Regions from separate parts of the Viridibacterium curvum genome, predicted to be linked through region 1. Evidence: predicted binding sites of a transcription regulator. Region 1 holds the regulator's gene; each other region holds the start of a gene.

Region 1 (10,070 bases):
GGGCGCCGGGCTTGTCGCTCGCTGAGAAACCAGATGGCTACCAATACCCTCGACCTGAAGCAGATCTTTACGCCATCGAACATCCGGCAGCTCGCAGCGCCGATCCTGCTGCTGCTTGTGCTGTCGATGATGGTTTTGCCGCTGCCGGCATTCCTGCTCGACCTTTTCTTCACCTTCAACATCGCGTTGTCGATGGTCGTGCTACTGGTGGCGATGTACACCCGCAAGCCGCTGGATTTCTCGATCTTCCCGACCGTGCTGTTGGTGACGACGCTGCTGCGCCTGTCGCTCAACGTCGCATCGACGCGCGTCGTGCTCATCGATGGCCACAAAGGCGGTGACGCGGCAGGCAAGGTGATCGAGGCCTTCGGCCACTTCCTCGTCGGTGGCAATACGGCGGTAGGCGTGGTGGTCTTTGTCATCCTCACCGTCATCAACTTCGTCGTCATCACCAAGGGCGCAGGCCGTATCGCTGAAGTCGGCGCACGCTTCACTCTCGATGCCATGCCCGGCAAGCAGATGGCCATCGATGCCGACCTCAATGCCGGGCTCATCGACGACGCCGAAGCCAAGCGCCGCCGCTCCGAGATCGCGAACGAAGCCGACTTCTACGGCGCCATGGACGGTGCCTCCAAGTTCGTACGCGGTGACGCAGTAGCCGGCATCATGATTCTGCTGATCAACATCGTCGGCGGCCTCATCATCGGCGTGGTTCAGCATGACATGGATATCGGCCGTGCCACGCACGTGTATACCTTGCTGTCCATCGGCGACGGTCTGGTCGCGCAGATTCCCGCACTGATCATTTCGGTCGCTGCAGGTCTGGTGGTGTCACGCGTGGGTGACGATGTGGACGTCGGCGCACAGTTCGTGAATCAGCTCTTCACCAATCCGCAGATCATGGTGATGACGGCCGGCATTCTGGGGCTGCTGGGTCTCATCCCCGGCATGCCCAATCTGGTCTTCCTCACCCTCGCTGGGGCAATGGGTTACCTTGCTTGGTGGCAGAGCCAACGTCGCGAGACCGAGGTCAAGGAACCCGTCAAACCTGCCGCCGAAGTGGTCGCCACGGCCGCCGAGATGGAGGCCAGCTGGACCGACGTGACGCCTGTCGACGTACTGGGCCTTGAAGTCGGCTACCGCCTGATCCCGATGGTCGACAAAGCGCAGAACGGTGAGCTGCTGTCGCGCATCCGGGGCCTGCGCAAGAAGTTCGCGCAGGAGATCGGCTTCCTCGCTGCGCCCGTGCACATTCGCGACAACCTGGAGCTGCGCCCCAATCTCTATCGCATCACACTCAAAGGCGTCGAGATAGGGCAGGGCGAAGCTTTCCCGGGTCAGTTCATGGCCATCAACCCCGGTCGCGTGGTGGGGCGTTTGCCCGGCAACGAGACCAAGGATCCCGCTTTCGGCCTGCCCGCCGTGTGGGTGGATAGTGCCTTGCGTGATCAGGCCCACGCGCTGGGGTATACGGTGGTCGATGCCAGCACCGTGGTGGCGACGCACATCAACCACGTCATCCTGTCGCACGCGTCCGACCTCCTTGGCCGGCAGGAGACGCAGGCGCTGCTCGACCACATCGCCAAGGATTCGCCCAAGCTCGTCGAAGATCTCGTGCCCAAGGCGCTGCCCCTGCACGTGGTGCAGAAGACCCTGCAGTACCTGCTCGAAGAAGGCGTCAACATCCGCGACATGCGCAGCATCGTCGAAACGCTCGCCGAGTTCGCGCCGCGCACGCAGGATGCTGTCGAACTCGCAGCCCACGTGCGTACGGCGCTTGGCCGCGCCATCGTGCAGGGGCTTTTCCCGGGAAGTGCCGACATGCAGGTCATCGCGCTGGACCCCGGACTCGAACGTTTGTTGTTGCAGGCCATGCAGGGCTCGAGTGCCGATTCGGCAACCATCGAACCCGGTCTGGCCGAAACGCTGTTGCGCGACACCGCAGCAGCTGCCCAGCGTCAGGAAGACGCCGGGCAGCCCGCCGTACTGCTCGTGCCCAATGCGTTGCGCTGGCTGCTGTCGCGTTTCCTGCGTCGCTCGGTGCCCTCTCTCAAGGTTATCGCCCACTCGGAAGTGCCTGAAACTCGCACGATCCGCGTCACGGGCGTCATAGGAGGCTGAAGATGGTGAACGTGCGCAAATTCGTGGGCAAAACGGCGCGTGAAGCGCTTGCGGCACTCAAGGCAGAGCTGGGCGCCGACGCGGTCGTGCTGTCAAACCGCTCCGTGCCTGGTGGTGTTGAAATCGTCGCGTTGCCGCCCGAGGCCATGGGCGAACTCAACGCCACGGTGCGACAGGCCCGCGAGCCGCAAACCCATCAGCCAGCGCCGCAAGCTGCGCCATTCGTCAACGGCCAGCCTGCCGGCAGCGGCAAGGGTGGTGCCAGTGCAGGCAATGGCAAGCGCATCGGTGAGCAGATTGCTGCCGAACTTGCGCGACGCAGCCAGCCCCAGCCGGCGGGTCCGCGCCCGGTATTCCGTTCCGGCATTGACGCGCCGGATCATGACGCTGACACGGGGGGGCGCCAGATGGTGCGTCCTTTCACGCCGCCCCGCGTCCGGTCCGACGGCAGTCCACTCAATTACCCAGGCAGTCAGTCAAATGCGGGGGCTGACCATGCGGATGTGAGCAGCACACCGCAGCGCCGTCCCGCCGAACACGCGTCACAGCCTGCCCAACCCGAACAGGAAGAGTCCCGCGTGCGCGGCCTGGAGGCCGCCAACGCGGCCCTGATGCACGAACTTGCATCCATCAAGGGCATGCTTGAGCGTCAGCTCGCCGGCTTTGCATGGAGCGAGATATCGCGAACCGCGCCGACCCGCACGCAGATGATGAGCGAGTTGCTTGAAGCGGGATTCTCGGCGCAGCTCACCCACCAACTCACGCAAGGTCTGGCAGGAGGCAGCGATCTCAACGAAGCCCGCAACCAGGTGCGCCAGCTCATCGCCCGCGACCTGCAGTTGCAGGACGCAGAAGCCGACATCATCGACCGCGGCGGCGTCTACGCGCTGGTCGGCCCAACCGGGGTAGGGAAGACAACCACCACCGCCAAGCTCGCTGCCCGCTGCGTGGTGCGCCACGGGGCCGACCGCCTGGCCCTGATCACCACCGACGGCTACCGGATCGGCGCCCACGAACAGCTGCGCATCTATGGCCGCATTCTCGGCGTGCCGGTGCATGTGGTGCGCGACGCCAGCGACCTGCGTTCCACCCTGCAAGAGCTGCGCAAGAAGCACATGGTCCTCATCGATACCGTAGGCATGAGCCAGCGCGACAAAATGGTTGGCGAGCAAGCGGCCATGCTCAACTCCGTCGGCAAGATCGCCCGCATCCTGTGCCTCAACGCCACCGTGCGCGGCGACACCATGGATGACGTCATCCGCGCCTACGTCTCGCCCGACACCGCCGGCTGCATCTTCACCAAGCTCGACGAAGCCAACAGCATCGCCCCCGCGCTGGATGTCTCCATCCGCCACGCCCTGCCCATGCTCTATATCGCCAACGGCCAGCGCGTGCCGGAAGACCTGCACCTGCCCAATCGCAATTATTTGTTGCACCGTGCCCTGCGGGAGATCCCTGCCGATTCCCCGTGGAAGCTCGACCGCAGCGAAGCTGGCCTGCTCATGGCCGCACCCCGCCTCTCGACGGGCGAAGGGGGCAATGCGGGGCTGTGACGGGGGACGACCATGCCTCAAGTTTTTCTCTTGCCGGGCCGTAAGCAACCAGATGGGCGGCTCCCGTGGTTGCCCCCGCGCAGACCGTCAGAGTCAGCCGGACAGAAACGCAAACTGGAAAGCGAATTGGGCAACAACACCGGTCTTTTTCCACAAGGCATGTGTGTCACCTGCAGCGCAGAATGGCTCCATGATGTTGCTGACCATTCACTCAGCGAGTGACCTTTACTGAGCGAGAGCACGATGTATAACGCAGCGGGAACACTCGACAAAGACCAGCTTGTGGCGCGCTATGCCCCCCTGGTCAAACGCATTGCCTACCACCTCATGGCTAAGTTGCCGGCCAGCGTGCAGGTAGAAGACATCATCCAGAACGGCATGCTCGGCCTGCTCGACGCCATCAGCCGTTACGAAGAAGGCCTCGGCGCCCAGTTCGAGACCTACGCCGTGCAACGCATCCGTGGCGCCATGCTCGACGGCCTGCGCGAGAACGACTGGCTGCCGCGAAGCCTGCGCCGCGAGATGCGCCGCATCGAAACCGCCATCCATAACCTCGAACAGGTTCACGGCCGTCAGCCCACCGAGCGCGAACTCGCCGAATCGCTTGGCATGAGCCTCGCTGATTACCAGAAGATGCTGCAGGAAGCCCGCGGCTACCAGCTCGTGTACTTCGAAGACTTCGGCAGCGAAGAAGAAGACGACTACCTCGATCGCCACATCGTCGGCGAGAGCAACGACCCCCTCGACATGCTGGAAGAAGCCGGCATGCGTCAGGTGCTCATCAAGGCCATCGGCGACCTCCCGGACCGCGAAAAGATGGTCATGGGCCTCTACTACGAAGAAGACCTCAACCTGCGTGAAATCGGCGAAGTGATGGGCGTCTCCGAATCCCGCGTCTGCCAGCTGCACAGCCAGGCCATCGCACGCCTGCGCTCGCGCATCGCCAGCGGTCGCGACTCCGCCATGCCCCAGGCAGAGCCCCGCAGCCGACGCGCCTCAGCGGCCTGAGCTGAACCGCCGGGGCCCGCCGCATGGATGTCATCAGCGTTGCCGGACTCCTGCTGGGACTCGTCGCCATCATCGGCGGCCAGCTGCTCGAAGGCGGACACATCGGCTCGCTGATCCAGCCCACTGCATTCATGATCGTTGTCGGCGGCACCTTCGGCGCCGTCATGCTGCAAAGCCCCTGGCGCACCTTCAAGCAGGGCCTCGCGATGACCGTCTGGGTCATCAAGCCGCCTGTACCGCCGCTCGATGATCTCATCGCCCAGGTCGTCAGCTGGAGCCAGATCGCCCGCAAGGAAGGCCTGCTCACACTCGAAAACAAGATGGCTTCGCAGCCTGATCCCTACCTGCGCAAAGCCATGCAGCTACTCGTCGACGGCGTCGAACCCGAGCGCATCCGCGAAGTCATGGAAATCGACATCCACACCTGGGAAGTCGAGATGAAGCAAGCCTCCAAGATCTGGGAAGCCGCCGGCGGCTATGCACCCACCATCGGCATCATCGGCGCCGTCATGGGCCTCATCCACGTCATGGAGAACCTCTCCGACCCCAGCAAGCTCGGCGCTGGCATCGCAGTCGCCTTCGTTGCCACCATCTACGGCGTCGGCTCAGCCAACCTCATCTTCCTCCCAATGGCCAAGAAGCTGCAGGCCAACATCACCCGCCTCGTCGCCGTCCGCGACATGCTGCTCGACGGCATCGTCGCCATCGCCCACGGCGACAACCCGCGCATCATTGAAAGCAGGCTGCAGGGTTACATCGTCTGACGCCTGCTTCGGCGAGTCAGCAATTCACATCGGGTATTCACAAGCTCGTCGGCCAAAGCCCAAGACGGTGGCTTCATCGCATCAACGAGAAATGCTCGATCTTGCAAGGGCCCGTGTATTTGCATTCGCCCAGCAGATAGCGGTAACGGATCGTCACGACTTCGCCAACGCCCGGCCATTGCTTGCGCGGCAATACCGTTTGATAGTCCATGGTTTCCGGCAGGAAGGAGATGACAGCGCCGGGGGCAGGGCACTCGGTGCCTGCTGGCGCGTTGCTTGAACGCACCAGACCCGAAACACGCGGCACTGTGTCTTGGGCACTCTTCACCATGACGGTCAGGTCGCAGATGACCCAATGCCTCTTCTGTGCGAACGCGCATGTGGAGACGCTGAGCATCAACAGCGCGATTAAGGCGCTCGTGCATTTCATGGTGGCGGCTACGTTCAGGAGAAATACCCCGGGTAGAACTTGGGGCATATGCAGTTCCGGTTGTCGATTGGGGGCTCAATGACAGTAAGTGACACATTTTCGAGCAACCGTTCAATGGCCTCCGCCACAGTGACATCAGAAGGTGTCACCTCATAGTTCATGCCGATAGAGAGTCTGATCTTGCCCACCTCGCACCACGCGAAAACCTTATGCCCGTCGATGACGCAGTACCTGGGTTGCTCAATCCAGCGAGTGCCGGGAATCAGCGATGGGAACGCGGCATAGACATCGCCAGGATATGAAACGTCGGGCTCCGGCTGGGGAGGCTGCGTCTCATGCATCACCAGCTTCACGCCAAGATGCGCAAAGAACTCCTGAAGTTCACCTGTGTCTTGATAGGCGTAGCAAACATCCAGCGAGTCACCATCGTTGGCGTGGCCGCCATAGGCACGAAAGAAGCGGAACTTCTGAAGGCGCCTCGCCCAGTTACGCAGTGTTGCCTCGGGATGTGCTTCGAAAAGGTACTGTTGCCAGCGATCCACGTATGTATCCAATTGGCGGGATAGGACGAGTCAGGAAAACAGGGAGCCACTTCTGAGCGGCCACAGCACTTGATCAGGCGATAGACTTGTTGGCACTCCCATGTTTTCTATGGTCCGAAAACATCAGTGATCAACTGAACTAATTGACTCTGGTGGCTTGGGCATACTCCGACCTCCGACGTCCGCCCAAGCGAATAAAGCGTGTCCTCAGCAACTAGTTCCCCGGTAGTACGATCCTGAATGCGCACAGAAACACTTGAAACCTCGCCCTTCCACGGAGTTGAGGTGACTATTGAGTCGCCAAAAACAAGTTCATACCTTGCTGTGGAGCTTTTTTGAATATATTTGTCGGGATTGTCGCACAAGTGTTTTTGTTCGAAGAGGCCTTCTTCTTTATAGTCAAAATTATTTTTTTTATATTCTTTAAATTCTAAAAAAGTCAGCGCTGTAAATTCGCATGAATTATTTCCATGCGTAAGCTTGGCAACAAGTCTATTAAAATTTATGTCTGGTTTTTTACTTGATTCATAGAAAATGGCGAGTCCAGACTGGGTTTTTTGTCCTATGCCGCGAACTGTTCTTTTTCGATTCTTGCAGAGTTTAGATAAATGCAGTGAGTTGTTTGCGTGTCTGTATTCTTCTTCACGATCCTTTTCAGTATTTTTTTCATAATTTAATGTTTTTTTGTCGTGACTTGGGCTGTGTATAACAAAAGGAAGTAATGAAAAAACGAAAGGAATTGAATAGATAATAACTTTTAAGCGCGTGGATTTTGCGTATTTTTTTGCAATTATAGATGACAAAAATAAAATAATTGCAAAAACAACCAAGTGCGTCGAAAAAATGACAATAATTTCAATTGCTATTTTATCTAACATGTGTGTGGATGGGGGTTGGTGTTTTTTTTGCCAGTCAATCGGTGCGCAAAAAAAGTCATTATTAGGTATTTACTTTTTAATGAAAGATAAAATTAAATCCAATGATGAAAATGTAAATATTGATACAAAAATATATAATTTTGTTTTTGTTTTTTCTTTTAGTTCTTCTGCCTTCTTCTCAGATTCTTTGTACTCTTTTATTTCAATTTTTCCGTCATTTCGCAATACGCCTTGTGCGCGAATAAACCCCTTGTTGTTGTTGATAGGAATGACCCAGGCTTTCGCGTTTTCAATCCCATTTTTTTTGGAAAATTCATTTTCTTCGCACAAGCTATAAGCGTCACCTTCGCATTCAATTTTAAACTCCTCTCCTATTTTGTATCCGTTAACAAAATATACATATTTTTTTGAGTCGCTTTCAGTTCTTACGCGGGATGAACTTGAATTGATCTCTACGAGTCCGGGCAGGATTTCAATGACGCCAAGGTCGTGATTGGCATCAATGGCCATGGCCCCTGCATAGGCAGAAACAACAGCGCTGGTTAATATTGTAAATATCCTTCGTTGCAAAATTTCTCCCGTTTTTCTATGGAGATCTCGTGGTGTTGTCCGTTAGGAGTTGGTTTTCTTGGCAATGCCATTGACCACCAGACTAATCAGAAGCCACACCCCACAACATGCCCACGCTGCATTAGTTGCATCTGTTTTTGAAAGCCCGTCGATAACAATCACAAAAGCAAAATTTACGGCGCTAAGCACAGGGGCCGCCGCAATAATCCAAGCGGCTAGACCAGTTGAGCCATTAAGTCTGAGGCGAGCTGAAAACGGTACGGCAAATAATACGATAGGAGAGAGAAGTACCAATAAATCAATTCCACCCGTTTTCCCAACGGGGTTGTCACCAATAAGAATTAAAAATAAAGGCCATGTGATACATCCGAGCGTGCCGGCCAGTATGGTGGATATCGTTGAACGCATAGACGCCGAACTAGATATAGGGCGCCCTAGGCAAACCGGGCGTTATGGGAGGAGAGTGGCCTGCTGCTTGGATTGTGGCGGTATTGCCAAGTGATACAAACAGTTTCAATGCAACGTAACAAGCGGCAAGCCTATTTGCTTTGGCGATTCGGAAGGGTTTCTACTTTGCCGCCGACTGCGCAGCCAGCGCTTCACCCATAGCCTGCAGCGCCTTGGCCGCGGCCTCCATGCTGGCCTTCTGGTCGCCGCTGGCAGCAGCAGCTTCTGCCTGTTTGCCGATCTCTTCCATCTTCTTGTTCATGTCGTCGAGCTTCTGTGTGTCGATCTGAACCTTGCCTTGCGGTGTGTCGATCGAGATGTTGATCGGGGCTTGCTGGGTGGTGTCGGGCGTGCTCATCGAGATGGCTGAGCCGCGCATGCCGACGGCGCCGACGATGCCGGAGATGGCGCCAACGACGACGCCGATGACGATGGCGCAGATGATGAGGACGGCGGTGTAGCCGATGGCTTTGTCTTGGGGTACTTTCATCAGCGGTGCGACGCCGACGTAGAGCACGTAGATGCCGTAGAGCGAGCAGAGGAGGCCGAGCATTGACAGGGCGGGGATGATGCTGAAGATGCCGCCGAGCATGCTGGCCGTCATGCTGAAGGCGACGAGTTTGAATGCGCTGATGGGGTTTTTCTGACCACCGAAGCTGGGGGCGAGTGCGTCGGCGATGAGGCTGACGACGAAGACCATGACCAGGGACAGGACGTAGCTGACGATGAGGTTGGCGATGCCGGCCAGCAGGGGCGTCTTGATCGACATGCCCAGGACCGAGTAGCCGACAAGCGACATGCCGATGAAGGTGGCGATGGCGGGAATGGCGGCCAGGATGACGAGGTATTCGAGGTAGATGGATTTGACGGTGGCAGTTTCACCTTCGATGACCGGCCATTCGGTCTTGGGGCTGAGGAGGATGTTCTTGGCACGTTCGACGAGATTCATGATGCTCTCCTGATCTGGATTGTGTGCAGGTGAAACCGTTGCAGAAAAAAGCCTGACGGGTCAGTGACGCGCCAGGCTTCTGTGACAGGGCTGGAAGGGCTCAGTCGCCGACCTTGAGGCGACCACCCTTGCCGAGGCCGCCTTTGACTTCCTGCGCCTTGTAGTTGCGCAGCGAGCGGACCATCTGGTTGTAAGAATCCATGAAGGCAGCGGCAATGATCTTGCCCTGCGGCGTGTTGGTGTAGCCGCCGGCGGCGCCACCGGCGCGGCTGCCGAGCAGGGCGCCGAAGCCGCCGAAATCGACCTTGCTGGCACTGCCTTCGGAGGCGGCGATCTGAACGCCAGAGCGGTTGTCGACGAGGGTGAGCATGGTGCCGGCTTCGCGGTTTTTGGCATTGGCGCCGACAACCGAGATCAGTCGGCCTGCCGTGCCGCCGATGACACCACCGACCACGCCACCGACACCGCCGGTGTCGCTTTCGGAGAAGAGGACTTCAGGGCTCAGCGCGTAGTCGGACGAGACCATCTGGCCGCGACCGAAGTTGCTGCCCTGGCGCAGCTCACCGCTGCGGTCGAGGTTGCGTTCGCGCTCCATGGCACGCAGGCCGGCCGCGCTGCGTTCGACGACGACGAAGCAGTTGCTTTGCTGGATCATGAGACGCAGCAGGTTGGCGGTGGGGGGGAGCTTGTATTGATTGGTGAGGATGCTGTACCAGCCGGCTTGCTGGTTTTCGACGAGGGAGATGGTACCGAGGGACTCGGTGCATTTTTCAAGCTGGCTGTTTTCGCCCGATGCGGTGGAGCCTGC
Region 2 (10,070 bases), on a different contig from region 1:
TGCAGGGTGCGGTCACGCGTCGAACCGCCGGCGCCATAGGTCACGGAAAAAAACTCGGGGCCCAATGCGGCGAGTTGCGCGCGCACACCTTGAAGTTTCGTCATGCCCTCTGGCGTAGCCGGAGGGAAAAACTCAATACTGAACTTCGGTGAGGAGCGAGGAGTGAGGAGTGAGGAGGTCATTGCGTCTCCACGCGTTTCAGTGAATTGATCAGTCCGTTCAGAAGGCCAAACAAATCACTGATGCTTGTTTCAAGTTCATCAGTCTGCGCCGATAGCGCAAGTTCGCGGGCGATGACGATCTGCGTATCCAACTCGCTCAACGAACCACGCGCAATACCAAGAAAATGCAGAAACTCCTTGGTCGTATTGCGCGCAGCCCCCTCGGCAATATTGGAAGGGATTGAAATCGCCGCCCTTCGCATCTGGGCTGTTAGCCCAAACTTTTCGGAGTCAGGAAAGCCAGTGGTGAGTTGATAAACAGCTTTGACCAAGGCAATGGCATGTTGCCAAGCCAACAGGTCGCGGTGTTTCCTCCTCACTCCTCTCTCCTGACTCCTCACTGCTTCACAATCAATAACGGTAGTGGTCAGCCTTGTAGGGGCCCTCAACCGGCACGCCGATGTAGGCAGCCTGATCCGGACGCAGCGTGGTCAGTTGCACGTTGAGCGTCTTGAGCTGCAGGCGCGCGACCTTCTCGTCGAGGTGCTTGGGCAGCGTGTAGACGCCGATCGGGTATTCGGCAGTCTTGGTGAACAGCTCGATCTGCGCGATGGTCTGGTTGGCGAAGCTCGACGACATCACGTAGCTCGGGTGGCCCGTGCCGCAGCCAAGGTTCACGAGGCGGCCCTTGGCGAGCAGGATGATGCGCTTGCCATCAGGGAAGATGACGTGGTCGACCTGCGGCTTGATCTCCTCCCACTCGTACTTTTCGAGCGAGGCGACGTCGATCTCGTTGTCGAAGTGACCGATGTTGCAGACGATGGCGTTGTTCTTCATCACCTTGAGGTGATCGTGGGTGATGACGTGGAAGTTGCCCGTGGTCGTCACGAAGATGTCGGCCTTGTCGGCGGCGTATTCCATGGTCACAACGCGATAGCCTTCCATGGCGGCCTGCAGGGCGCAGATCGGGTCGATTTCGGTGACCCACACCTGGGCCGACAGCGCGCGCAGTGCCTGCGCCGAGCCCTTGCCCACGTCGCCATAGCCTGCGACCACGGCGATCTTGCCGGCGATCATCACGTCAGTCGCGCGCTTGATGCCGTCGACGAGCGACTCGCGGCAACCATAGAGGTTGTCGAACTTGGACTTGGTGACCGAGTCGTTCACGTTGATGGCCGGGAACTTGAGGTCGCCACGCTGATGCATCTGGTACAGACGATGCACGCCGGTGGTGGTCTCTTCGGTCACGCCCTTGATCTGTGCCAGACGCGTCGAGTACCAGGTCGGATCCGTCGCAACCTTGGCCTTGATGGCGGCAAACAGGATGGTTTCTTCTTCCGACTTCGGATCAGCAATGACCGACAGATCCTTCTCGGCCTTGGCGCCGAGGTGCAGCAGCAGGGTCGCGTCGCCACCGTCGTCGAGGATCATGTTGGAGTAACCACCGTCAGCCCACTCGAAAATGCGGTGGGTGTAGTCCCAGTAGTCGACGAGGGTTTCGCCCTTGACGGCAAAAACGGGGATGCCGGCAGCGGCAATTGCCGCTGCCGCGTGATCCTGCGTCGAGAAGATGTTGCACGATGCCCAGCGCACTTCGGCACCGAGCGCGGTGAGCGTCTCGATGAGCACGGCGGTCTGGATGGTCATGTGCAGCGAGCCGGTGATGCGCGCGCCCTTGAGCGGCTGGGTCTTCGCGAACTCTTCGCGAATGGCCATCAAGCCCGGCATCTCGCCTTCGGCGATCTTGATCTCCTTGCGGCCCCAATCGGCAAGCTTGAGATCGGCAATGACGTAATCAGTGAACTCGGTTGTTACATTCGCCACGGTGTTCTCCTGGAACAGTGTGGCCGAACAAAGGACGGGGAATGTGTGCTGCTGAAACGACTCACCCTCGACCCGTGCCCGGCACGGTTGAACAGGTGAGCGCCGTTGAATCTGACCCGGCCCGATGCTTCGGGCACAGGTTCCGAGCCTGGGGTCTGTGCGACCTCGCAGCGCTCCTCGGAAAGTACGTCATTATAGCCAGCCTGCCGGATTATTCACAGGCTGGCCACTTATCCGGCCCAGGCTCAAGCGCCAGTTGGTAGTTCTCCCATCCACAGCATGTCGAGATCAGGGAATTTCCACTTATCCGGGTCTTCGCGACTGGTGATGGCGTCCTTGATGCTCTTGTCCGACAGATCGATCAGCACTGGCTCGAAACGCTCGTTGCTCTTGGTCGAGTAGAAAGCCAGCACCACAGGCGCCAACAGCGAATCGCGCGACTGTTCGATCACCACGGCGATACGCCCAGACTGCAGGCGCACCAGTGACCCGGTGGGATAGATGCCCAGACTGCGCACAAAGGCATGGAAGATGGCCTCGTCAAAATGCCCCTTGCACCACTCGGTCATCTTGCGCAGGGATTCCGCCGGGTCCCAGCCGCGCTTGTAAGGGCGATTCGAGGTGATGGCGTCATAGACATCGCAGACCGCCCCCATCCGCGCAAACAGGCTGATTTCATCACCTGCCAGTCGGTGCGGGTAGCCCGTCCCATCCATCTTCTCGTGGTGGTGCAGGCAAACGTCGAGCGTGATTTCACCAACGCCCTTGCCCTCCTTGAGCATGCGCCAGCCCTCTTCCGGGTGCTTGCGCACAATGACAAATTCGCTGTCAGTCAGCTTGCCCGGTTTGTTCAGCACCTCGGGCGGGATGTACATCTTGCCCACGTCATGCAGCAAGCCCGCCATGCCAGCCTCGCGGGTCTGCTGTTCGTCCAGGCGCAACTGGCGGGCCAGCGCCACCATCAGCGCACAGACCGCCACCGAATGCATGTAGGTGTAGTCATCCTTGGTCTTCAGGCGCGCCAGGCTGATCAGCGTGCCGGGGTTCCGCATCACGGACCCCGCAATCTCTTCGACCAGCGGCATGGCATCGTCGGCATCCAGCGCCTTGCCCATGCGCGCCTCGTTGAACATGGACGCCACAGCCTCGCGAGACTTGTGACAGATCGTCGTAGCACGTTGCAGCTCTTCCGCCATTGAGCAGGGTTCGACGCTGCGTTGAACACGCGCCATTTCATTGAGCTCTTGCTCAACAACGGCCTCCGCCTCTTGCTGGGTCACTCCCGCATCTTCATCCATCGGAACATCCAGCCCCTTTGAGATGTCGATCCAGGCCTCGCGGATACCGCTCTTGCGGATGCGCTCCAGATCCTTGGCAGCAGATAGCTTGAAGGACGAACGCCAGAAAGGATGCTCCAGCCAGGAACCACAGAGTTCATGGATGAACATCCCGATACGAAGCTGATCTGCGCGAACGCGTTTGAGCATGAGGGTTTGGCGAGGCGAGGCGTTGCACGGACGTGGAAAAGCAGCCCGCATCCCTCTTTTACGGCAATGCCGCAACGGGCTTGAGCGATCTCGCGGGAAACAAAAAGGGCCGCTTCCGCGGCCCTTTGTCAGGTCAGCAACAGCTTACAGACCGGCGTCTGCGCGCAGCGCTGCCGCCTTGTCGGTTGCCTCCCACGTGAACTCCGGCTCGTCGCGGCCGAAGTGACCATACGCTGCCGTCTTGGCGTAGATCGGGCGCAGCAGGTTGAGCGATTGAATGATGCCCTTGGGGCGCAGATCGAAGTGCTTTTCAATCAGGGCAACGATCTTGTCGTCGCTGATCTTGCCGGTGCCGAAGGTGTTGACGTTCAGCGACACAGGGCGGGCCACCCCAATGGCGTAGGCGACCTGCACTTCGATGCGATCGGCGAGGCCGGCAGCAACGAGATTCTTTGCTACGTAACGACCGGCGTAGGCAGCTGAACGGTCGACCTTGGAGGGATCCTTGCCCGAGAAAGCGCCACCGCCGTGGCGGCCCATGCCGCCGTAACTGTCGACGATGATCTTGCGCCCGGTCAGGCCGCAGTCACCGTGCGGACCGCCAACGACGAAGCGGCCAGTCGGATTGACGAGGTACTTCACGTTGGCGCCGAGCAATTCCTTGGGCAGCACGGGCTTGATGATCTCTTCGATCACGGCCTCAGACAGTTGAGCGTGAGACACGTCGGGGCTGTGCTGGGTCGATACGACCACGGTATCGATGCCGACCGGCTTGCCATCGACGTACTTCACCGTCAGCTGGCTCTTGGCGTCGGGCCGCAGCCAGGGCAGGCGGCCGTCCTTACGCACTTCGGCCTGGCGCTGCATGATGCGGTGCGCGTAGTAAATCGGTAGCGGCATCAGGCTGGGCGTTTCGTTGCAGGCATAGCCGAACATCAGGCCCTGATCGCCAGCACCCTGCTCGAGATCGAGACCTTCGCCTTCGTTCACGCCCTGGGCGATGTCGGGCGACTGACGATTGATGGCGGTGAGAATGGCGCAGCTCTTGTAGTCGAAACCGATGTCGGAGCTGTCGTAGCCGATGCGGCGCACGGTGTCTTGTGCGATTTCGCGGTAGTTGATGTGACCGGTGGTGGTGATCTCGCCCGAGATGACGACGAGGCCGGTCGATACCAGCGTCTCGCAGGCCACACGACCACGCGGGTCAACCGCCAGGATGGCGTCGAGGATGGAATCGGAAATCTGGTCAGCCACTTTGTCCGGATGGCCTTCGGACACTGACTCGGAAGAGAAGAGATACTCATTCGCCATGTTCTGCTCCTGAAACAAAAAACCCCGTAGGTGGCGCGAGGCCAGCTTCGGGGTCATCAGCAGGCGACGCTTTAGCAGAATTTGTTGGTCAGCCCGACGGTGTCGGCGACCCCGCCCTGCAAGTTGTCTTTAACTCGGCGGATGGAAGCATTCTAATCCCTTGTTCCGACGGAGGAAAGAGCCCGTCGGCCGTGCTGGCGGGCTCGTGAGATAATCCGCCGCCATGCTCGCCAAGCACCGTCTCGCCTCGCTCTTGCTCCCCCGCCTGCTTCAGTGGCTGGGTCAGCGCTCACTGCCGACCCTGCACCGGCTCGGCGGCGCAGCGGGCTTGGCCACCTACTGGCTGGCTTCACGCTACCGCCAGCACCTGCGCAGCAACCTGGCCCGTGCTCTGGGTCGCGAGCCGACGCGCAAGGAACGCCACGGAGCAGCCAAGAACGCCGGCCGCATGATGCTCGAACTGCCCTGGATCTGGCAGCAGCCGCTGCCGCGCGTGCTGTCTCAGGTGCTGGATGTGGAAGGCTGGGAGCACCTTGAGGCCGCGCGTGCCGAAGGTCGCCCAATCCTCGCACTGACGCCCCACATCGGCTGCTTCGAGATCACCTCGCTCTACGTTGGCGAGCACATGCCGGTGACCATTCTCTACCGCCCGCCCAAACAGACTTATGTCGAACCGCTGCTGCGTGCCGGACGGGCGCAGGGTGCCGTTTCGTTGGCACCGGCGGATCTATCCGGTGTGCGCCGCCTGATCCGCGCCATGCGACAAGGCGAAATGGCTGGCCTGCTGCCGGACCAGGCTCCGGGCAAGGGTGAAGGCATCTGGTCGCCCTTCTTCGGCAAGCCTGCCTATACGATGACGCTCGCAGCTCGCCTGTCCCAGGTCGACAACGCCATCGTGCTGTTCTTCTGGGGCGAGCGCTTCTCTCGGCGCGGCTGGCGCATCCACGTCTCGCCACCGACCGAAGCCATCACCGGGTCGCTCGAAGAACGCGTTCACGCAATCAATCGCAACCTCGAATCCCTCATCCTCCGCTGCCCCACGCAATACCTCTGGGGCTACAACCGCTATAAGCGCCCTGCTGGCGCAGAACCCCCACCCCAATGATCCGCAGCGTACTCCGCAGTCTGCCCACTGCCATCCTCGCACCCCTCATCTGGTTGCTGCACTGGCTCCCCCTGCCCGTGCAGGCCGCTGTTGGCTGGGTGCTGGGCCACCTGCTTTACCTGCTCGTCGCACCACGCCGCCGCGTCGTGCACACCAACCTGCGCCTGTGCTTCCCGGAACTGTCGGATGCCGAACGCGGCCGCCTTGCACGCCGCAACGTCGTCGCCGTAGTGCGTTCGATGCTGGAACGCGGCGTCATCTGGTGGGGCAGCGAAGCGCGTATCCGGCGACTCGTCGAGGTACGTGGCCTCGAACACATGCACAAGCTGCATGAAGAAGGACGCAACATGATCCTGCTGGTGCCGCACTTCGTCGGACTCGACGTAGCCGGCGCACGCCTGACCATGGAGCTCGATGGCGTCGGCATCTATTCCGCCCAGCTCGACAAGCTGCTCGAACGCCTGCTGATGCGCGGCCGTCTCCGCTTCGGCAACCAGATGCTGCTATCGCGCCAGGAAGGCATTCGCGGCGCCGTACGCGCCATGAAGACTGGCCGCCCGTTTTTCTACCTGCCCGACCTCGACTACGGCCCCAAGGAGTCGGTCTTCGTCCCCTTCTTCGGCGTGCAGACGGCCACCATTCCGGGCTTGTCGCGCGTCGCACGGCTGGCCGACGCAGCTGTTATCCCCGTGGTGACGCTCATGAAACCCTGGGGCACGGGCTACGTGTGCACGCTGAGCGCACCGTGGACCGACTTTCCCAGCGACGACGCTGTCGCCGATACGGCGCGCATGAATGCGTGGATCGAATCCGAAGTGCGGCAACGTCCGGCCGAGTACTACTGGGTGCACAAACGCTTCAAGACCCGCCCGCCGGGCGAGGCCAAGCTCTATTAAAAGCAACGCAGGCAATCAGCCCATGACCAGCCCCGACACGCCGACTGCAGACCAACCCCTGAGCGAACGCATCCTGCTGTGGATCCTCATGCTGATCCAGTTCACGACCATCGTGGACTTCATGATCATCATGCCGCTCTCCTCCTACCTCATGCAGGAGATGCAGATCGACACCGGCCACTTCGGCCTCGTCGTGTCGGCCTACGCCATCGCCGCTGCGGTTTCATCACTGCTCGCCGCCGCGATTGCCGACCGCTTTGATCGTCGCCACGCCCTGCTGTTTACGTACGCCGGACTCGCCGTCGCCACGCTGGGCTGTGCGCTGGCCAATGGCCACTGGGCCATGCTCGCCGCGCGCGCTGTCGCCGGTGTGTTCGGTGGCGTGCTGGGCTCGATCACGCTGGCCATCGTCGGCGACATCATCCCGATCCGCCGCCGCGGTCAGGCCATGAGCGTGGTGATGCTGGGCTTTTCACTCGCCGCCGTCGTGGGCGTGCCGGCCGGCCTCTTCATCGCAGCGCACTTCGGCTGGCGCGTGCCCTTCGTCGCGCTCACCGTGCTGTGCCTGCTGATCGGTGTTGCCGCCTGGTACTGCGTGCCCAGCGTACGCGGCCACCTCGCGGCACGTGCCGAAGCCCCGCAACAAAACCTCATCCAGAGCTGGCGCGAGCTGCTCGCTGTGCCCAATCACTGGCGCGCCTTCGTGCTGACCTTCCTGCTGATGTTCTCGGGCTTCCTCATCATTCCCTACATTGCACCCTCGCTGGTTGCCAACGTCGGCCTGACGCAGACCGAGCTTGGCTGGATCTACCTTGTCGGCGGCGCCGGTACCTTTTTCTCGCGTCCCATCCTCGGGCGCCTCACCGACAAGTATCCCTACGCCCGCGTGCTTACCGCCGTGGTCATCGCGGCCTGCGTACCGATGATGCTCATCACGCTCACGCTGCCACTGGCCTTGCCCTGGCAGCTCATGATCTCGATGCTCTTCTTCGTGCTCGTCAGCGGCCGCTTCATCCCGGCCATGGCAATGACCACCGCCTCCACCGAACCGCGCTTTCGCGGCCGCGTCATGGCTTTCAACTCAGCCGTGCAGAATTTCGGTTCGGGCAGTGCCGCCTTCATCGCCGGGCTGATCCTCAGCACGGCGCCCGACGGCCGCCTGCTGCACTACGAACTCGTCGGCATGCTGGCATGCTTCGTCGGCCTCTTTGCGATCTGGGCAGGTCGCAAGGTCAAGCGTATTTCCTGATCATTGCGACGGCAAAAACACCAATACTTCAAAAGCTGCTGAAACACCTGATTTTTCAGGGCTTTTTGCTGCGCCGCGCCAGAGCTTCCTGTTCACGTGGCGAGAGGCAGAGAGTAGATTTGCGCCTTCCTGTCGCTCGCTCAGAAACGCGGATCCGCCATGCCTTACTTCGACTCCAGCTGGCAAAGCTGGCTTGCTGAAAACGTCAAACGTCGCTGCTCCCCCGAGTCCATGATCAAAGCGATGACCGACGCCGGTTTCGACGTCGCGACGGCCACCATGAAAGTGGTGGAAAGCCTGAACCCCGAAGCGGTGCAGCAGCACAACGTGCTCGCTCCATTCAAGTCGCCCGCTGCGCCCATCGTGCCGGCCCAGCAAGGCCGCACGGCCAATCACTTCCAGTACGACCCGGCGCCGGTGGCTGCCGGTCACGCCATCGACGTCGGCGACCGGATAGTGACTGTCGCCTTGCGTCTGGAGAAGCCACAGATCATCGTCTTCAACAACGTGCTTTCACATGAAGAATGCGACGAGCTCATCGAGCGCTCGCGCAGCAAGCTCAAACGCTCGACTACGGTCAATCCGATCACGGGTGAGCACGACGTCATCGAACGCCGCACCAGCGAAGGCACTTTCTTCGAGCTGTGCGAAAACGAATTCATCACGCGCATCGACGAACGCGTCGCACGCCTCATGAACTGGCCGATCAGGAACGGCGAAGGTCTGCAGATCCTGCATTACGGTGTAGGCGGCGAGTACCGGCCGCACTTCGACTTCTTTCCGCCTGAAGACAAGGGCAGCCTGACCCACCTGGCCATGGGCGGCCAGCGCGTCAGCACCATGGTGATGTACCTCAACGACGTCGAGGCCGGCGGAGAAACCATCTTCCCCGAGCTCGGCCTGGCCGTCTCGCCGCAAAAGGGTTCGGCGGTGTACTTCCGCTACACCAATGCGCAGGGACAGGTCGACCCGCTGACCCTGCACGGCGGCGCCCCCGTCGTCGCCGGCGAGAAGTGGATCATGACCAAGTGGATGCGCCAGAGCTCCTACGGCTGAACCGACCATACAGACAACGACAGAGAGACAGCCCATGCAGAACGCAATTAGCGGCGCGGTAAAGGTGAACGACGACTGGCGACGCTGGATCGCCGAGAACCTGATAATGGAAATCCATCCGCAAGGTCTGTTCGAGACGCTGGTACGCGCCGGAGTCCCCGTGCCTGACGCGCATGCCGAGATCAACGCCGCGCTGCAAAGTCCCTACATCGCCGGTGCACAACGCCTCAAGAACCGCCTGCTCAAGCGAGACTGGGTCCTCGACAACCGCCGCAGGATGGAGCAATTGCGTTCGCCCGAAGTGCCGCGCATTCACAAGCTCCCGGAAGAGCAGTTCTTCAACGACTTCTACACAGCGGGCCGCCCCGTCGTCATTACTGGGATGATGGAAGACTGGCCTGCCATGCAGAACTGGAACCTCGACTACTTCGCGCAGCACTTCGGCGACAAGGAAGTGCAGGTGCAGGCACGCCGCAATTCCGACGAGCACTACGAGCTCAACAAGCTCAAACACCAACAGACCATGAGCTTCGGAGAGTTCACCGAGCTCGTACGCAATGCCGGCAAGACCAATGACTTCTACATGACGGCCAACAACGACTCACAGAACCGCGTCGCGCTGGCTGATCTATGGAATGACATTGTGCAGATCCCTGCCTACCTCGACCCGCAAAACCCTGGCGGTTTCTTCTGGTTTGGCCCGGCCGGCACGATCACGCCCTTCCACCACGACCTCACCAACAACTTCATGGCGCAGGTCATCGGAGCCAAGCGCGTCCTCATGATTCCCGCGCACGAAATCAATGCAATCTACAACCACGAGCACTGCTTCACGCATGTCGACGCGCGCAAGATCGATTTCGACCAGTACCCCGCCATGCGCGACGCGCGCATCCAGGAAGCCATCATCGGCCCGGGCGAAATCCTGTTCCTGCCCGTGGGCTGCTGGCACTTTGTCGAAGGCCTCGAAGTCTCCGTGAC
Region 3 (10,070 bases), 190 kb from region 1:
CGAACGCCTCCTGGAGCGCGGGATGTTTGTCGATGCCGACATCTACAAGGCCTACACGGCGGCCGAGTCTGCCCCTGTGCGTCAGGCCTATGATCCCTTGTCAGTCTGGCAAGGGGTGCAAGCCGGCATGTCTGCGCTCATGAGAGATCAGCCTCGAGACGGCAGCTTCTTCCATTCGGTAAAGGTCTTCGCGCGGCTCGTCATGGATCTGTGCGAGCGGAGTCCTGACCTGGCTTTGGCGGCGATTCAGCTCAAGGAGTTCAAACGTTACCCGATCGCACACAGCCTGCATGTGGCAGTGCTATGTGAGCTCGTGGCGCGGCGAGGCGATTTCGATGAAGACTCACGCATGTCTTTGTGCTGTGCTGCACTGACACAGAACATTGCGATCATCGAGCTTCAGCAGTTGCTGACAAACCAGAAGTCGCCCCTCACGGAGGAGCAGCGGGCGGGCATCGTGGGGCATCCCGAGGAGGGAGCCAGGCTACTGATGTCGCTGGGTGTTCCAGACGAAGAATGGTTGCGTGCGGTGTTGGAGCACCATGAGGACGAGGAGGGGGGCGGCTACCCGAGAGGCATCCGCTCGCCAAGTTTGCTGGCAAGTCTCCTGCACACGGCAGATGTCTATGCCGCGATGCTCAGCCAGCGCTCCTACCGCAAGGCTGTGCCAGCGGCAGAAGCCGCCAAACAGGTGTACATCAATTTGGGGCAGGGCAGGGAATGTCCCTTTCCCGGGCTGTTGATCAAGGAAGTCGGCATGTATCCGCCGGGGAGTCTGGTCAAGCTTGCCAATGGGGAGGTTGGCGTCGTGTGGAAGCGCGGGCAGCAAGCCAACACGCCCGTTGTCGCGACGCTCATCAATGCCAAGGGGCTGGCTCAGATGGAACCCACGCGACGTGATACCTCGGCAGCGCCGGAGTTCAAGATTGTCACCTTGCTACCCCGGGAGTCGACAATGCTGAACATCAATTTTGAGCAGATCTGGCGGCCCCGCAACTGATGCTGCCGGGGCCGGCCATGATGTGCTGGTGAAGCATGACTCAGCTTGCGAAGAAGTCTCGCACCTTGTCCATCCAGCTCTGAGCTTTGGGGTTCTGGCGATCACCTTCACCGCGCCCGATCTCCTCGAACTCACGTAGCAGCTCACGCTGACGGTCTGTCAGCTTGACGGGTGTTTCGACGACCACATGGCAATGCAGGTCGCCCGTCATGTGGCTACGCAGGTTCTTGATGCCCTTGCCACGCAGGCGGAACACTTTGCCTGTCTGAGTTTCGGCAGGGATCTTGATACTGGCTGCGCCATCCAGCGTCGGGATCTGGATTTCGCCCCCAAGTGCTGCTGTAGCAAAGCTGATCGGCATCTCGCAGTGCAGATCGTCACCTTCACGTTCGAAGACAGCGTGTTGCTTGATGTGGATTTCGACGTAAAGGTCGCCCGCCGGGCCACCATTCACGCCGGCTTCGCCGTAGCCGCTGTGACGCAGGCGCATGCCTTCGTCGATACCGGCGGGAATCTTCACTTCCAGCGTCTTTTGCTTCTTGACGCGACCTGCGCCGTGGCAGCTGCCACAGGGGTCGGTGATCATGCGACCCGAGCCATGGCACTTGGGGCAGGTCTGCTGGATCGAGAAGAAGCCTTGTTGCACACGCACCTGACCGGCGCCACCGCAGGTGGAGCAGGTCTTCGGCTGTGTGCCGGGCTTGGCGCCGGAGCCATGGCAGGTCTCGCAGCTTTCCATGACCGGGATGCGGATGGTCTTGTCGACGCCGCGTGCGGCTTCCTCAAGTGTGATCTCGAGGTTGTAGCGCAGGTCGGCGCCGCGATAGACACGTTGTCCGCCGCCACCGCCACGACCGCCGCCGAAGATTTCGTCGAAGATGCCCCCGAACGCGTCGCCAAAGTCACCGAAGCCCTGACCGCCGCCGCCGAAACCGCCGCCGCCCGCCGAGGGGTCGACGCCTGCGTGACCGTAGCGGTCGTAGGCGGCGCGCTTGTTGCCGTCAGAGAGAATTTCGTAGGCTTCCTTGGCCTCCTTGAATTTCTCTTCGGCCTCCTTGCTGTCCGGATTGCGATCCGGGTGGTACTTCATGGCGAGCTTGCGATAGGCCTTCTTGATGTCGTCGTCCGACGCATCCTTGTTCACGCCCAGTACTTCGTAAAAATCCCGCTTGGCCATTCTTCAGTATCTCTGCTGTTGGGTTGAGTGGGCACGGCGTGCCCACGCGTCATGTCGTAATGGGTCGTCGCCCGAGTCGGTGCAGGAATTTGAAATGCGCCTTGAGTGCCGCCGTGACGCTGGGGAAGCACAGGTAACGCACCGAGAACTCGTCGCAGGTCTTGCGCACGATTGCCGCAATCTGCGGGTAGTGCACATGGCTGATCTTGTGGAAAAGGTGATGCTCGACCTGGTAATTGAGGCCGCCCATGTAGTAGGTCGCCAGCCAGTTGGTCGGCGCAAAGTCGGCCGTCGTATTCATCTGGTGCACGGCCCACTCGTTTTCCATCTTGCGCTGCGCGTCAGGCAACGGGAAGTCCGTGCCTTCGACCGTGTGCGCAAGCTGGAAGACCAGCGATAGCACCAGACCGAACACCGCATGCACGCCGACAAAAGCCAGCACGACATGCGAGAAAGGGTGGAAAAAGCTCGGTAATACAAGGGTGTAGCCCAGATAGGCGGCCTTGTGCACGATGAACCAGGGGATCTCCCAGCCGGCCTTCTGTTGCAACGGCGTGGTGCCGATGCGATTGCTGATGAGTTTGTGGAAATCGCTGAACAGCCCGAGGTACATGGTCAGCATGGCGTACAGCACCGGCGCATAAAGCGCCTGCAGACGGTGCCAGGGATACCAGCGCTGGTTGGGCGACAGGCGCATCAGGGCGCCGATCGAGATGTCGTCGTCTTTCCCGTCGATGTTGGGATAGGTGTGGTGCAGCAGGTTGTGTTTCTGCCGCCACAGCATCTGGCTGCTGCCGATGACATCCATCGTTGCGCCAGCCAGCCAGTTCACCCAGCGCTTCTTCGAATAGCTGCCGTGCGCGCCATCGTGCATTACGTTGAAGGCGACGATGATGTAGCCCTGTGCGAGCAGGAAACCCGCGACGAGTGCGGCCCACAGGCTGCTCACCCCCCAGACCAGGCTGATGTAGCCGCCGATGATGAGTCCGTAACCCAATAGCGCCTTGCTGTAGAGCAGGGCGTTGCCGTTGGTGCTCACTCCGTTGTCGGTGAAGTAGGCATCAACGCGTGACTTCAGCGTGTTGAAGAACTCGCTGCGAGGCGCAAAGCTGAGGGTGCCGGAGGTGTTCGCTGGCGTAGCGTTCATGACGATTTCTACCGGTGAAAAACAACAGCCCATGATACGACGACGGGCGCGCAACCGAGAACCGGCGGCGCGCCCGTCGGCGGGGAGGGGCGCTTACTTGGCGTCCTTCACCTCGGTGAACTCGGCGTCCACCACGTTGTCGTCAGCGGGTTTGCCAGCGGCTTCTGCCGTAGCACCTGCCCCGGCAGCCTGTTGCTGGGCATACATGGCTTCGCCCAGCTTCTGGCTGGCCATTGCAAGCGCCTGGGCCTTGGCTTCGATGGTGGCCTTGTCGTCACTCTTGAGGACTTCTTCCGTCTCCTTGAGTGCGGCTTCGATCTTGCCTTTCTCTTCAGCGCTGACTTTGTCGCCGTGTTCGGCAAGCGCCTTCTTCGTCGAATGCACCAGGGCTTCAGCCTGGTTGCGCGCGTCGATCAGCTCGTGCTGGCGCTTGTCTTCTTCGGCGTGGGCTGCTGCGTCGTTCACCATCTTCTGGATTTCATCTTCCGACAGGCCGGAGTTGGCCTTGATGGTGATCTTGTTTTCCTTGCCGGTTGCCTTGTCGGCGGCCTTCACGTGCAGGATGCCGTTGGCGTCCACGTCGAACGACACTTCGATCTGCGGCGTGCCACGCGGTGCGGGCGGAATGCCTTCGAGGTTGAACTCGCCGAGCAGCTTGTTGCCGGCCGCCATTTCGCGTTCGCCCTGGTAGACCTTGATGGTCACGGCGGGCTGGTTGTCGTCAGCCGTCGAGAACACCTGCGAGTGCTTGGTCGGGATGGTGGTGTTGCGCTTGATCATAGGCGTCATCACACCACCCAGGGTTTCGATGCCGAGCGTCAGTGGCGAAACGTCAAGCAGCAGCACGTCCTTCACATCGCCTTGCAGCACGCCACCTTGCACGGCCGCGCCCACGGCAACGGCTTCGTCAGGGTTCACGTCCTTGCGCGGTTCCTTGCCGAAGAATTCCTTCACCTTCTCCTGCACCTTGGGCATGCGCGTCTGACCACCGACGAGGATGACGTCGTCAATGTCCGACACCGACAGGCCGGCGTCCTTGAGGGCCTTGCGGCAGGGTTCGATGGTGGCGTTGACCAGTTCGTCGACCAGCGACTCGAACTTGGCGCGCGTGATTTTCATCGTCAAGTGGGCCGGAGCGCCATTGACCATGGTGATGTAAGGCTCGTTGATTTCGGTTTGCTGGCCGGACGACAGCTCGATCTTGGCGCGCTCGGCAGCCGCCTTGATGCGCTGCAGAGCGATCGCGTCTTTCGACAGGTCGATGCCGTTGATGGTCTTGAACTCGGCCACGATGTGGTCGATCAGGCGCTGGTCGAAGTCTTCACCGCCAAGGAAGGTGTCGCCATTGGTGGCCAGCACTTCGAACTGCTTGTCGCCATCGACGTCGGCGATTTCGATGATGGAGATATCGAAGGTACCGCCGCCAAGGTCGAACACGGCGATCTTCTGGTCTTTCTTGCCGACCTTGTCCAGACCGAAGGCGAGGGCCGCTGCGGTCGGTTCGTTGATGATGCGCTTGACTTCCAGACCGGCGATGCGGCCGGCGTCCTTGGTGGCTTGGCGCTGGCTGTCGTTGAAGTAGGCGGGCACGGTGATGACGGCCTCGGTGACTTCTTCACCCAGGTAGTCTTCCGCAGTCTTCTTCATCTTGCGCAGCACTTCGGCCGAAATCTGCGGCGGAGCCATCTTCTTGCCGCGCACTTCGACCCAGGCGTCGCCGTTGTCAGCCTTGGTGATGGTGTAGGGCATCAGGTTGATGTCCTTCTGCACTTCCTTCTCTTCGAAGCGACGGCCGATCAGGCGCTTGACGGCGTACAGCGTGTTCTTGGCGTTGGTCACGGCCTGGCGCTTGGCCGGTGCGCCACAGAGGATCTCGCCATCTTCCTGGTAGGCGACGATGGAGGGCGTGGTACGTGCGCCTTCCGAGTTTTCGATGACTTTCGGCGTGCCGCCTTCCATGATGGCCACGCAGCTGTTGGTCGTACCGAGGTCGATACCGATGATCTTTGCCATGTTCAATACTCCGTCAATTCAATCTGTAGTCCGGCCCGCTCATGCAGCACCGGGAACCTGGATTCCATTTAGGGCCGATGCCCCGGATTTCAATAGGGTTTCAGGCGCCACTACCGCTGGACACCGCGACGAGGGCCGGACGCAGAACCCGACCTTCGAGCAGGTAACCCTTCTGGAAGACCTGGGCGACCGTGTTGGCCGGGTGTTCCGACGGGATCTGGCTGATGGCCTGGTGCTTGTGCGGATCGAATTTTTCGCCGACCGGTGCAACTTCTTCGAGGCCGCTCTTTTCGAAGGCCTTGACCAGGTTGCGCAGGGTCAGCTCGACGCCTTCGCGCAGTGCTTCAGGCGTGGCTCCCTCGACTGACAGGGTCTGTTCGAGTCCATCCTTTACCACCAGCAGTTCATTGGCGAACTTCTCGATGGCGAACTTGGCTGCCTTGGCCACATCTTCCTGTGCCCGACGACGCACGTTCTCTGTCTCGGCCTTGGCCCGCAGCCACGCGTCGTGGTGCTCGCCTGCTTTCTGCTCTGCCTCGCGAAGGCGGGTTTCCAGCTCGTCGGCAGGGGAAACACTGTCCGCGCCGTCTTGTGGGGCACCATCCATCGGTTCCGTGGGCTGTACCGGCTCTTGTGTGTCTTGCATGAAGTATCCTCAGCTATGCCTTTCGGGTTCAGCTGGGCCACATTGGGGCCGTTGTAGGTATTTCAAGCCAGCTTCCTGAACTTTTTTGCATTGCGGATCGCCTGGCCGGTTTACACTGCTTGTAGGAAATTTTCTGACAGAGTCGCGATGTCCAGCCTTCCTGAGAAAATTGGCAAGTACCGCATCATCCGCGAGCTGGGTAAAGGCGCTACGGCGACGGTCTATCTCGCCGAGAATCCCTTCTACCCTGAACCGGTTGCGCTGAAACACATCTCATTCAAGGAAAAAGGCAAAGACGAGGCCAAGTGGAACCGGCGCCTCCTCAAACTGCTGCGCGCCGAAGAAGGCGTTGCCCGCAAGCTCGATCACCCGCACATCATCAAGATCTTCGAGGCGGTGATCGAGAAGGAAGAGGCGTACATCGTCATGGAGTTCTTCAACGGCAAATCGCTGGAGGAGTACTGCAGCTACGAGCGCATGCTACCGCTGCATCGCACGGTCAGCATCGTCTTCAAGTGCTGCATGGCGCTGGACTACGCCTACCGGCAGGGAATCGTCCATCGCGACATCAAGCCCGCCAACATCCTCATGGATGAGAACGACAACGTGAAGATCACGGACTTCGGGCTCGCCATGAACGTGAACAAGAAGAGCGATCAGGATTCGACCTTCATCATGGGTGTGGGCTCACCAGCCTACATGTCGCCCGAGCAGATCAAGAGCTACCCGCTCAACCAGAAGACCGACCTCTATTCGCTGGGTGTCGTGTTGTTTCACCTGCTCACGGGGCGTCTGCCATTCCGCGCCAAGAACCCGGCCCAGCTTGTCTACAAGATCATCAACGCCGATCCACCACTTGCAAGTCAGCTCAACCCGGATGTCCCGGAGTCCATGGACATGGTCATCCGTAAAGCGCTGGAAAAAGATCTGTACTCCCGCTACAAGAACGGCGCCGAGTTTGCCAAGGATCTGACCGCAGTCCGTTACAAGATCTATGACGAAAACCAGCGTACCCCTGATAACTCGAGATTCTCGGCGGTGCGCAAGCTGTCGTTCTTCACTGAATTCGACGACATCGAGATCTGGGAGGTCGTGCGCTTCGCGGTCTGGCGCAAGGTGGAGCCACTGACCCAGCTGGTTCGCGAAGGCAGCAACGACCAGCGCTTCGGAATCTTGCTCGAGGGTGAGGTCGAAGTATCGGTCGGCGGTCGTGTGGTGACGAAGTTGGGCGTTGGCGAGTCGTTCGGTGAAACAGCCTATCTCGATGAGATCGACCACCTTCAGCATGCCACGGTGGTCAGCCTGACACCGGTGACTTACCTGGATATTTCGCCTGCTGCCTTGTCGCTGACTTCCGAAGAGTGTCTCGAACACTTCCGTCAGCGTCTGGTATCAACGGTGTCACGCCGTTTGGCAAAGTCCGAAACGGCGCTTTCTGCTGCAACCGGAACACCTGCTACGCGTCCGACCGACACCACATCTCTGGGGTTTGGGGGTGGGGGCGACTTGCAGCTGGTAGACAACTAAGCCCGAATCAAGCCCTGCCGCAACTAGACCGTCAAGTCGACGTGCTGGATGCTGCCAGGCGTGCCGTCTTCGTTCAGATAGATCCCTGTGCTGCGGATCATGCCTCGGTCATCTGTGCCCTCGCGCAGTGCGAAAGGGGTTGCTGCGTTCTGCAGGGCTATGGCGCCAATGCCGGCTGTCCCCAGACTCTGTAACGTTCCGCCCGGTCGCCATACCTGCAGTTGCGAGAACTGCAGATCGGAGGAGTCGATCCAGCCGTTGTTATCGCTGTCGAGATCAGCCAGTTCGCTGAAGCCACTGCCGGTGCGTGGGCCAAAGAGTTCGCTGCCGTCGTCGATGACGCCATTGCCGTTGCGATCAATGGCCAGAAATGCGCTGCCACTGCCTAATGTGGCTATGGCTTCCTTCTTGCCGTCGCTATCCAGGTCGAACTGGATGCGGTGGGCGCTCAGCAGGGCAGGGCCGCCTGCGAGGTTGAGGACCAGCGGATCTTTGCGTACGTTGCCCGCATCGATGGTGGTTTCGCTGCTGCGGCGTTCATGGCGGCTGACTTCGAGTGCGAAGTCGAAACTGATCTCGCGACCGTCTGCCGTCTTGACCGTTCCGCGTGCCGAGTACTGCATGGCTTCCGTAGTTTCTTGCACTTCCCGATGCTCGAAGTGGAACGACCACTCCGGTTCGGGTTGCGCTGTGCGGCCTTGTGGAATGGCGGCGGAGTCAGCGGAGGCGTCACCTGTTTGCGCAACGTTGGCAAGGTCGGAGCTGTCGAAGAATTCGACCTTTCGGCCAGTCAGCTGTTCGATCACGGCGATCAGCAAGCTTAGACGCTCGTCTGCGGGTGATTTGCTCGATTCTGTCGTGCCAACTTCATTCGCGGCACCCAAAGCGTCGCGTCCAGCCGTGCTGATATCGACGCGTTCTGCCGGAGGCGGAGCTTCCTGGCGAGGAGCACGCAGCGTGAACTGCATGTTGGTTTCGCTTCGCGCCATGCTTTGCCGCTGCGCGGCGCCCTGCATGGAAAGGCTGGATTGCTCGATCTTCATCTCACACCACTGCATTCTTGCCGGCGGCGATGCCCGCTGGTTTTATACCGACCAGAAATGCACAGGACTTGAGAACCAGACAGGGGTTCGGCGCCCTGTGTTGCGCTTGTCGGCACCCTGCCCGGAAACGCGGAACTGGCTAAAGTTTTCTGCCTACTTGCCGAAATCCCTCACATCGCCGCCATAACCCTCAAAGTATCTGGAGGAACGACGTGAGCAGAGGTAGTGTTTATGGAATCAGCCGCGTGGATAACGAAGTCAGCCGTACGCATGGCTGGCTGGTAACTATCCAGCGTCGTGGCGTGATTCATCGCAAGCATTTCTCCGACGGCGTGCATGGTGGGAAGCAGAAGTCCTTTGCGGCGGCCAAAGGCTACCGTGATGAGGTCATCAGCAACAATCCGCCTTTTTCCATGCGCGAATATTCCAACATCGTCAAGAAGAACAACCGCTCCGGCGTGGTCGGGGTGTGCCGTTATTGCGCATCGGAAACCCGTGACCTGTCCGAAGACAAGCAGCGCTGGTTCTGGGTGGCCTCCTGGCCGCTACCGGACGGGCGTCGCAAACGTGTGAAGTTCTCGGTAAAGAAATATGGTGAAGAAGGTGCCTTCAAGATGGCGCTGAAAGCCCGCAAGGACGCATTGCGTGGGCTGGATGGAGCATTTGACCCGGGAGCGGTTCGCCGCAAGCCCGCGCGTCGCAAGGCAGCCGCTGACACGCCCACCGAATTGCGCAAGGCAGCCTGAGCGCAATCAGCAATTAAAAACCCGGCCTTGGCCGGGTTTTTCTTCACACTGCATCTTGATCAGAAGCTGGTGATGTCGCTCTCCTTGACGTCGCAGTAGGCCGTGTTCCAGAACTCACCCTGGTTGGTCTGGGCTTCGCCCGGCTGCACGCCGATGGCTTGCACGCAGACCTTGGGATTGCCCTTGGTCCAGCCCTTGATCTTCCAACTGCGGATTGTGGCTTTGTCGCCATAGTTGGAGTTGAGGCGCAGCAGGTAACCCGCGCTGCCATCCGGCTTGACGACCTTGCCGTTGATGGTCACACCAGTGGCGACCAGGTAGCGCGGACCGCCATTGCTGGAGCAGTTGCCGCACGATGCCCAGAAGCGCTGTACGTCACCATAGGTTGAGAAGTTGGTGATCTGGATGGTGCTGCCCTTGCCGTTGTGCTGGAAGATCTTGTCCGACGCGTGGCTGGCTGAACCGCCAATGACTTTCATGATTTTGCCGCTGCCGCCGAGCATGGTGGCAGCGTCTTCACAGACGTCCTCCCAGTGCACGTTTTCCAGGGTGCAGTTGCCCTCGCAATGAACGCCGTCTGACCCGTTCAGGCCTCCGGCGATAATGACGTTCTTCAGCGAAGCGCCATCTTCGAGCTTGAACACCGGTTTTTGGCCTTCGTCATCACAGTTTGATGCCTGTGCGACGATGCCGATGCGCTGGAAGCCATAGTCTCTAGTGGTGTTGGCCGGAATCGTCACAGTCGTGCTGTTGATCGTGGTGCCGGTCGCT

The links. Region 1 encodes FliA, which starts transcription of late flagellar genes. Its sites were predicted from a motif close to CTAAAGTTNNNNNNNNNNNNGCCGNTA; they were not measured.
Region 2: the regulator FliA is predicted to act here: its motif matches at 3,531-3,557, upstream of ABEA02_RS07900 (cyclic di-GMP phosphodiesterase).
Region 3: the regulator FliA is predicted to act here: its motif matches at 8,693-8,719, upstream of ABEA02_RS03950 (AP2 domain-containing protein).

What each region holds. Positions count from the first base shown of each region.
Region 1 covers NZ_BAABLD010000002.1:392,591-402,660, forward strand. The annotation lists gene flhB (flagellar biosynthesis protein FlhB) at 1-25, shown strand, start outside; gene flhA (flagellar biosynthesis protein FlhA) at 34-2,121, shown strand; gene flhF (flagellar biosynthesis GTPase FlhF) at 2,124-3,674, shown strand; gene ABEA02_RS03045 (RNA polymerase sigma factor FliA) at 3,918-4,682, shown strand; gene ABEA02_RS03050 (flagellar motor protein) at 4,706-5,446, shown strand; gene ABEA02_RS03055 (hypothetical protein) at 5,520-5,876, opposite strand; gene ABEA02_RS03060 (hypothetical protein) at 5,891-6,418, opposite strand; gene ABEA02_RS03065 (hypothetical protein) at 6,526-7,296, opposite strand; gene ABEA02_RS03070 (hypothetical protein) at 7,366-7,806, opposite strand; gene ABEA02_RS03075 (hypothetical protein) at 7,909-8,274, opposite strand; gene ABEA02_RS03080 (Yip1 family protein) at 8,435-9,262, opposite strand; gene ABEA02_RS03085 (CsgG/HfaB family protein) at 9,363-10,070, opposite strand, start outside.
Region 2 covers NZ_BAABLD010000008.1:31,832-41,901, forward strand. The annotation lists gene metF (methylenetetrahydrofolate reductase [NAD(P)H]) at 1-182, opposite strand, end outside; gene ABEA02_RS07890 (four helix bundle protein) at 179-541, opposite strand; gene ahcY (adenosylhomocysteinase) at 573-1,985, opposite strand; S-adenosyl-L-homocysteine riboswitch at 2,076-2,170, opposite strand; gene ABEA02_RS07900 (cyclic di-GMP phosphodiesterase) at 2,231-3,472, opposite strand; gene metK (methionine adenosyltransferase) at 3,617-4,783, opposite strand; gene ABEA02_RS07910 (lysophospholipid acyltransferase family protein) at 5,007-5,888, shown strand; gene ABEA02_RS07915 (lysophospholipid acyltransferase family protein) at 5,885-6,784, shown strand; gene ABEA02_RS07920 (MFS transporter) at 6,807-8,033, shown strand; gene ABEA02_RS07925 (2OG-Fe(II) oxygenase) at 8,193-9,089, shown strand; gene ABEA02_RS07930 (cupin-like domain-containing protein) at 9,124-10,070, shown strand, end outside.
Region 3 covers NZ_BAABLD010000002.1:581,464-591,533, reverse strand. The annotation lists gene ABEA02_RS03985 (HD-GYP domain-containing protein) at 128-1,000, shown strand; gene dnaJ (molecular chaperone DnaJ) at 1,041-2,177, opposite strand; gene ABEA02_RS03975 (fatty acid desaturase family protein) at 2,227-3,324, opposite strand; gene dnaK (molecular chaperone DnaK) at 3,418-5,337, opposite strand; gene grpE (nucleotide exchange factor GrpE) at 5,438-5,983, opposite strand; gene ABEA02_RS03960 (serine/threonine protein kinase) at 6,131-7,510, shown strand; gene ABEA02_RS03955 (hypothetical protein) at 7,534-8,553, opposite strand; gene ABEA02_RS03950 (AP2 domain-containing protein) at 8,766-9,299, shown strand; gene ABEA02_RS03945 (pectate lyase) at 9,359-10,070, opposite strand, start outside.